DNA from 2 places in the Priestia sp. YIM B13490 genome. Region 1 is predicted to be linked to the other one. Evidence: a T-box and tRNA genes for the amino acid it is inferred to sense, from the RefSeq annotation. Region 1 holds a T-box; the other holds one or more tRNA genes.
What was found. The T-box of region 1 lies ahead of thrS (threonine--tRNA ligase). A T-box ahead of a tRNA ligase gene usually reads a tRNA of that ligase, here a tRNA-Thr.
Positions count from the first base shown of each region.

Region 2: it encodes a tRNA-Thr, which carries the amino acid that the T-box ahead of thrS (threonine--tRNA ligase) is inferred to sense. The anticodon was not compared.

Region 1 is NZ_JBHZOT010000003.1:576,783-580,998, reverse strand. Features, by position in the region: gene ACFX4R_RS12870 (amino acid permease) at 1-121, opposite strand, end outside; gene ACFX4R_RS12865 (hypothetical protein) at 508-711, shown strand; gene thrS (threonine--tRNA ligase) at 883-2,100, opposite strand; T-box leader at 2,155-2,383, opposite strand; T-box leader at 2,422-2,647, opposite strand; gene ACFX4R_RS12855 (sulfatase family protein) at 3,039-4,216, opposite strand, start outside.
Region 2 is NZ_JBHZOT010000001.1:206,112-210,327, reverse strand. Features, by position in the region: gene ACFX4R_RS01055 (ABC transporter permease/substrate-binding protein) at 1-685, opposite strand, end outside; gene ACFX4R_RS01050 (ABC transporter ATP-binding protein) at 685-1,635, opposite strand; tRNA gene ACFX4R_RS01045 (tRNA-Thr) at 1,902-1,974, opposite strand; gene ACFX4R_RS01040 (aromatic ring-hydroxylating oxygenase subunit alpha) at 2,185-3,237, shown strand; gene ACFX4R_RS01035 (DHA2 family efflux MFS transporter permease subunit) at 3,272-4,216, opposite strand, start outside.

The sequences.
Region 1 (4,216 bases):
CGATTACTGCTCCAATACCAAGAAGAGTCAAATCGAATGCTCCTAATGTTTTGACTAGAGACTTGTTTTGACTTTGTTCTAATAATTGCTCGATTGACTTCTTTTTAAATAGTTTTCCCATTGCACTCTCTCCTCTCTGTTGCCACTCATCCATTAAAAACTTGAAAATAACGTCTTTTCCCATTTGGCTGCGCGTTTTTACTTCAGATACAGAAGTAATTATATAGAAATAATTACTAACTTGTCTATTAGTATACTAATATCATTATATATATTTCAAGAGTTTTTGTAAGCGATTTCTTAGTATTTCTCTATTTTGGATTTATAAACTAAATAAAGAGATTATCATTGTGCTTATGTATAATAAGTTTGAATAAAAATAATATTCTAAAAATTATTTTATATGTTTTTAGATAACTTTTTTACTAACTATCTTCAGATATAAATTCCTGACATAGAGATTATTTACAGAACGATGAATGTTTTATCTTACCGGGTGTTATAATGATGAAAACTGAAGTGTATGAAGGGCGGAGAAAGATGATTAACTTACTTATTGGCTGTATTTTACTAGCATTAGGAGTATACTTTATGTTTAAATTTCTTTTTTACTCTCCTTCTAAAAAGAAGCGAAATCAGCAAAACATAAACAAACCATCAGGTGAGGCTTCAGCTTCATCGCGTACAAACGATTCGAATGGAATAAGATAAATTTTTTTATAAAATACCGGCGTTTGTCTAAGGCAAAAGTTATACTGCTGATATATATTATCTTATACCCTTCTAGTTCAATATTCCCTTCATTTTGGTGTGAGACAAAATGAAGGGAATCACTATCCGACTTAAAAAATCGGATTTTTCTATTTAGTAAGGTAAATAGCTTCAATACACTCTGTTTGAATTCTTTTCTTTATTCAAGTATACAGCTGCCTCTTCCAAACTTACTGTTCCTATATTTTTCTTCCCGTGCTTTCGCATAGCAAGCGATTCATTTTCCACTTCTTTATCTCCTATCACAGCCATATAAGGAACTTTCAGCATTTCTGCTTCTCGAATTTTCAGCCCTATTTTTTCAATGCGATCATCTACTTCAACACGATACCCTTTTAACTCCAGCTCGTGTTTCACTTTATATGCATATTCCACGTGCGGCGGTGCAATAGGCAAAAGCTTAAATTGAACAGGAGCCAGCCAAAGAGGAAATTGACCTTCGTAATGTTCAATCAAGATGGCCATAAATCGTTCAACGGAACCGTATATAGCGCGGTGAATCATTACGGGACGATGCGGTTTATTGTCTTCTCCAATATACATACAGTCAAACTTCTCCGGCATTAAGAAATCAAGCTGAACTGTTCCGCACTGCCAGCTGCGACCTAAGGAATCTAAAATATGAAAATCGATTTTCGGCCCATAAAAAGCTCCGTCTCCTTCATTTACCTGATAGTCTAAGCCTTTTTCACTTAACACAGATTGAAGCGACTTTTCTGCTTGGTTCCATGTTTCAATATCTCCCATGAATTTTTCAGGTCGTGTGGATAGCTCCACTTTGTAATCGAAGCCAAAATGTGAGTAAAAGTCATGGATAAACGCTAGAATGCGGCTAATTTCAGCTTGGATCTGACTGAGCTTTACGAATAAATGAGCGTCGTCCTGTGTGAATGAACGGACTCTTAGCAAGCCGTTTAAAGACCCAGAAAGCTCGTGACGATGAACTAATCCAAGCTCTGCGTATCGAATCGGAAGTTCTCGGTAGCTTCTTCGCTTGCTGTTAAACAATAAAATGGCTCCCGGACAATTCATCGGTTTAATCGCATAGTTTTGTTTGTCAACATTTGAAAAATACATATTCTCATGATAGTGCTCCCAGTGCCCTGATTGTTCCCAGAGCTCCTGTTTCATCATGATGGGTGTTTTTATTTCTTGATAGCCTGCTTTATAATGCTTTTGTTTCCAGTAATTTTCTAACTCATTTCGAACAATCATTCCGTTAGGTAAGAAAAACGGCATACCAGGAGCTTCTTCCATTGACATAAACAGCTCCAGTTCTTGACCTAACTTTTGATGATTTCGCTTTTCTGCTTCCATTTGTTTTGACATGTTCATTCCTCCAATATGTTTTTATTCAACAAAAAAAACCGCATTCATCCCTAGTAAAGGGACGAATGCGGCCGTGGTACCACCCTAATTCCGTAAAATACTTATACGTATTTTACGCTTAAAAAGATAACGGTTTTACCGGGTGCGGTTTCAGTGTATACACATTCCCCGCCGCAGCTCCAAGGTGGTAAATTCATTTCGTTTTCTAAGGGTTCTCAGCCAGTGACCCTACTCTCTGTAAAGAAAATTCAAAAATGATTCATGTCCTTTTCATTGCTTGTATATTCTTTTTTCTACAAAAAAAACCGCACTCATCCCTAGTGAAGGGACGAATGCGGCCGTGGTACCACCCTAATTCCGTAAAATACCCATACGTATTTTACGCTTAAAAAGATAACGGTTTTACCGATTGCAGTTTCAGTTATGCACGTTCCCTGCAATAGCTCTAAGGTGGTAAATTAGATGATTTCTTAAGGGCTCTCAGCCAGTGGCCCTATTCTCTGCGAAGAAAACAGCATCCAATTCGTGTCCTTTTCATTGCCAAATACTGTTTATTAGTTGTTAAAAGCGATTATAGTGTATAAATTTAACAAAAGTCAAGAAGTAATTTTTTATTTTTCAAATGGTATAGAATTACTTTATGCTTGAATTTTTGAAAAGTTACTTAAGAATACACGGACTGAAAAAGTTTTTTATTATACTATTAACGACTACATTCCATTCTTATTTTCATAACAATAAAGGCGAAAAAGAAAGATGCTATAAGTCCTTATTTGTTTTATCTAATCGGGATTAATGAAGTGAAACCAATACTACCCCAAACCAGAACAAGTAACCTAACACAAGTATCATCAAGTTTTTAATTTATATACTAAAATATTAAATACACCTTTTTCTGCTCACGCAAATATTTAACTTAAATCCATAGAAACTATTTTTTATCTATCTTTAGACAAAAGCTCATCATGCATGCTTCCACTTTGCGGAAAAATCCGTTTTGTCCTGATTTGTTCTTTAAGAATAACGTCAAGCTGCCGCTGAATTTTCCTTGTTTCATTTGTCGAAAAATACGGGTGAGCCAGATTTACTGTTTCTAACGGATCCTTGGTCAAATTGTACATTTCAATTTGATCAGGAACACGGGTTGTTTTAAGGGTAGTAAAACTCACAGGGTAACCTCCATATTGCTCTCCGTGAATGAATTCATCTTTTTCGTCATCTGCTGACCAAAATTGCAGATTATCATGATAGCGAGCGTATTTCCAAATTTCCTTTCCTGCCGCTGACGAAAACTCGACAATGACCGCTTGAATGTGATTAGGCTGAACAACTGACGGGTAGCTTTCTCCTAAAAAATTTGTTTGGTGAAGTCCTTTTGTCGGGTCATCATCCGTCATGAAGAAAATCGCTGTTTCCTCTTGCTCAGCACACGTTTCTCCTCGAAGTATACCTGACAGGTCTCGCCCAACAAATGGATGTACTTCCGTATGACTTTTTTGTAATTGCTTTTGAATAGCGGAAGCATCTATATTAGCTAAACTAAGCATTGTCGGGATCAAGTCAAGCTGACTAGTCAGTGTGTCTGTACGTTGATAACTAGGAAACAAACGCTTGTTATGAATGAGAAGCGGAACGTGAATAGATTCTTCATACATGTTGTACCATTTTTGATGTAGTCCCCCGTGAGCTCCAAGCAAATCACCGTGATCAGACGTAAAAATAATAATTGTATTTTCATAGAACGAAGATTGTTCCATGGTCCGAAGAACTTTTAAAATTTGTTTATCAACATTTTTTTGCAGCTGATAATACAAGCGCCGGTAGAAGCTAGAATTTGGGGTTGGCTGCAGCGCTTTTGGATAGATGTATTTATAGCTGCTTTGAGCGCTAGGCTTTGTTTGTAAAGGTTCTCTAATGGTAGGTGGCGGATCGATGTTTGGAATCGTCTCATCAATAGAAAACTGAAACATAGGAAGGTGTTTGGTAATCGCTCCGAACAGCGCAATGTCATGCGGGTTCACAAATGAAGCTACCATGAGCCAAGGCTGCGCAGGCGCTTGATGTTCTAATCGTTGAATAAGCTCTATGATTTCCTCTGCATATATTTCGTCTCGTC
Region 2 (4,216 bases), on a different contig from region 1:
CAAACGGAGAAACAAGAATAAGTATTAATACGATGATCATAATAAACGAGCGTTTTTTGGACCCTTTTTTAGCTGAGTGTTCAATCGTTCGCAGAATTCCATCAAAAATAAGCGCTAATAATGCTGCTGGAATGGCTCCTAATAAAATCAAACTATTATCGCTTCGGTCAATACCAAGCAAAATTAAGCTTCCGAGTCCGCCCGCTCCGATAAGAGCCACGATTGTCGCTGTGCCAATAATGAGTACCATCGCTGTGCGAATTCCGGCCATAATGACAGGAAGTGCTAGAGGAAGTTCTACTTTAATTAATCGTCTCCACGAGTTCATCCCCATGGCTTTGGATGCTTCAATTAAAGATGGGTCCACTTCTTTAATTCCGGTATATGTATTTCGTACAATAGGAAGAAGCGAATATAAAAACAGTGCAATAACCGCGGGAAAGGTTCCAATTCCGACAAGAGGAATCAGTAATCCTAATAAAGCGAGTGAAGGAATGGTTTGCAGTACGGCTGTTACGCCAATGATTGGTTCAGCAATACGGTCATGCCTCGTTAAGTACAGTCCGAGCGGCACTGAAATTAATACGGCGATAACAAGAGCCAGTACTGAAATTTGAATGTGTTCAAGAAGAGCTTGAAACAGTGCATCTCCTCGTTGATCTAATAATGTGCTTAGTGCATTCATTACAGCGTTCCTCCTTCTTTCGTTTTATCAGAAAGAAACGCTAATAGAGTTTTGCGCGTTACAACGCCAATACGTTTGCTCCCTTTTTTCACGGCTATTGCTTCATGGTCGTAAAGGGCGTCCATTGCCTGCTGAACAGTGGCGGTTGAAGCTAACTCTTCAGTAGGTTCTACGTCTGGCTGTTCACTTTCTTTGACAAACATATCCAATGTCTCAAATAAAGCATTGCCTTGATTTCCAATAAATGTTTTTACAAATTCATTTTTAGGCTTTTGGATGAATTCCTCCGGGGTTCCAACTTGAACAATTTCCCCATCTTTCATCAGGCAGATACGATCTCCAAGCGTCATCGCTTCGCTCATATCGTGCGTAACAAACACAAATGTTTTTTTGATTTTTTCTTTTAAGCTAATAACATCTTGCTGAAGCTGTTCGCGGCTTAACGGATCGAGGGCACTAAAGGGTTCGTCCATTAAAATAACGGGGGGATCAGCTGCGAGGGCACGTGCTACACCTACACGTTGCTGCTGGCCACCTGAGAGCTCAGACGGCTTTCGGTTTCGATACTGCTTTGGGTCTAGTCCTACCAAGGTAAGCAGTTCATCAATGCGCGTTTTGATTTTGTTTTTCTTCCAATGCTTCATCTCGGGTACAATGGCTATATTTTCAGCGATGGTCATATGAGGAAAAAGAGCAATCTGCTGCAGAACATAACCAATGTTCCAGCGTAGCTCATGGATGTTGTGGTCCGATACGAGCTTATCTTTTATGTATAGTTCTCCTTCGGTAATATCATGAAGACGGTTAATCATTTTTAAGGTGGTTGTTTTCCCACACCCACTCGGACCAATTAAAACGAAAAACTCTCCTTCTTTAATTTCTAGATTAATATTTTTCACGGCGGTCGTACCGTCTGGATATTGCTTTGACACATTCTTAAACGTAATCAAATTATCGTTCACACTCCCTGTTGAAATTTAACCCCTAGTTCCGTGTACCCAATATTTAGAGGCAATAAACATTCTTTTAAGAATATTTCTAAATATGATTCATAAGACACAGGGGAAAAGATACGCATATTTTCTCACAATCTCCTAATAAGGCTATCAAACTGTTAAAGTTTTCACAAGGAGGGAAAGAATAATTCGGAGAATAATTTTAAAGCCGACACAAATAAAAAAAACCTTCTTTCAACAAGAAAGAAGGTTTTTTAGTATGCTAGCGACAGGGATCGAACCTGCGACCTCTTGCTTACCATGCAAGTGCTCTACCTACTGAGCTACACCAGCGTCTTGGAAAATTATATCACGTTTAAATTTATTTAGGAAGCGCTTTTTTAAATTTTTTTATTGGTATATTCTCTAATTTACGTCTTCTGAAATTCGCACTTTCTACAAAGTTCCATATTTCATGTTAGAACTCCTTACATAAATTGTGTGAATTTTCTTTTTTTATATTACCCTTAGTAAAAGAGCTTACAAAAGAAGGGAAGAAAATAGATGGAACAACAACCAACCATGACCAAACCAAAAACAGCAACTCCCTACCCAAGAGACTGCACGTTCAGCCTGGAAGATTGGACGACGCTCGCTAAGTATTGGTACCCCGTCGCACGCTGCAGTGATGTAACAGAGAAACCAACGTCCGTAAAACTGCTAGATGTAAATCTAGTTCTATACCGTACCACACACAAAGTAGTGGCGGCTCGTGATTTATGCGTTCACCGAGGCACCCCTCTTAGCATGGGCTGGGTGGAAGATGATGAAATTGTCTGTCCTTACCACGGCTTCCGCTATGCAACGGACGGTGCATGCACGTCGATTCCAGCTCACCCTGATGCCAATATTTCTCCCCGCTTGTGTATGGCCGTCTATCCAGTTATTGAACGATTTGGATTAGTGTGGACTTCCCTGACAGGAGAACAAGATAACCTGCCTTACTTCGATGCGTGGGAGGACCCTGATTTTCAGCAAATTGTTTGTCCGAGCTTTGATATCATGGGTTCGGCCGGTCGTCAAATGGAAGGCTTTTTAGACGTAGCTCATTTTGCTTGGGTTCACACAGACACATTTGGTGATCGAAACAACGCCTTTGTGCCTAAATATAAAGTAAGCGATACAGAGTATGGGCTTCATGTAGAATATACGAGCACCGTGAGCAATTATTCCAAAGAACAGCAGCATTTAAATCCACCTGATTTTAAATGGCTTCGCGTCTTTGATGTTTATCCGCCGTTTACAGCTACGCTAAAAGTATACTTCCCAGAAGGCGCAGAACTGTGGATTATGAATGCAGTCTCTCCTATTTCAGCCCGCGAAACACGTTTATTCGCACCAATCGCTCGAAACTTTGACAAAGATTCTCCCGTTGAAGGTGTGTATGACTTTAACCTTCGCGTCTTTGACGAAGACCGTGAAATGGTTGAAAACCAAAAGCCTGAAGACTTGCCTTTAGACCTGCAGATGGAAGCGCATATTATGGCTGATCAAACGTCCATCGGCTACCGGAAATTATTAAAGAAAATGGGCTTAAGCTTTAGATATACAAGCTAAAGAAATCCCCGCTGTTTCAGCGGGGATTTCTTTTTTATTTAGCAAACTGCTCGCGTCCTGCTTTTTCCTTTATCACTTCATCTTCACTTGCCGGCGTGGCGCGTTTCATAAACAATGAAAGAATTAAAGCAACCACCACTAGTACTACTGAGACGGCAAACGCATCGTTAATTCCTTGTACCATTGCCTGCATCCCAATTTGTTCTTTCATTTGAGCTGCCCCGGCTGCCGTTGCATTCGCTGCTCCTGCTCCGCTCATTGCATCTTGAGCAAGCTCTTTTGCATGCGTAGCTGTACGATTTGACATCACCGTTACTAAAAGAGCCGAACCAATAGCTCCCGATACTTGTTGAAGCGTGTTATTCATCGCAGTACCATGCGGATTAAAGCGCTGCGGCAGCTGATTTAATCCGTTTGTCATAACCGGCATCATCACCATAGACATTCCGAACATGCGAAGCGTGTAAAGCGTAATGAGCGTTGTATATGTCGTATCAAGCTCTAAGTTACTGAAGAAATACGTCGTAACGGCTGTAATCGTTAGACCCGTTACAGCCAGTGCACGCGCTCCGAATTTATCAAATAATTTTCCGGTAATCGGAGACATCACACCCATGAGTAGCGCACCCGGAAGCATTAGTAATCCTGAGTGAAGCGGAGAAATGCCTCGTACCGTTTGAACATAAATTGGCATTAGCAGCATGGCTGAGAATAATGCCATTGTAATCACCATTGAAATCGTTGATGATAAAGCAAACATTGGATATTTAAAAATGCGGAATTCAAGCATAGGTGTTTTAAGCTTGAACTGACGCGTAATAAATAAAATCAGCGCAACGGCTCCTACGATAATGGTGCCGTATACTTCCACAGAATCCCAGCCTTTATCCCCTGCTGAGCTAAATCCGTATAGAAGTCCCCCAAATCCAATTGTAGATAACACAAGCGATAGGAAATCCAGATTGATTTCCACTTTTTC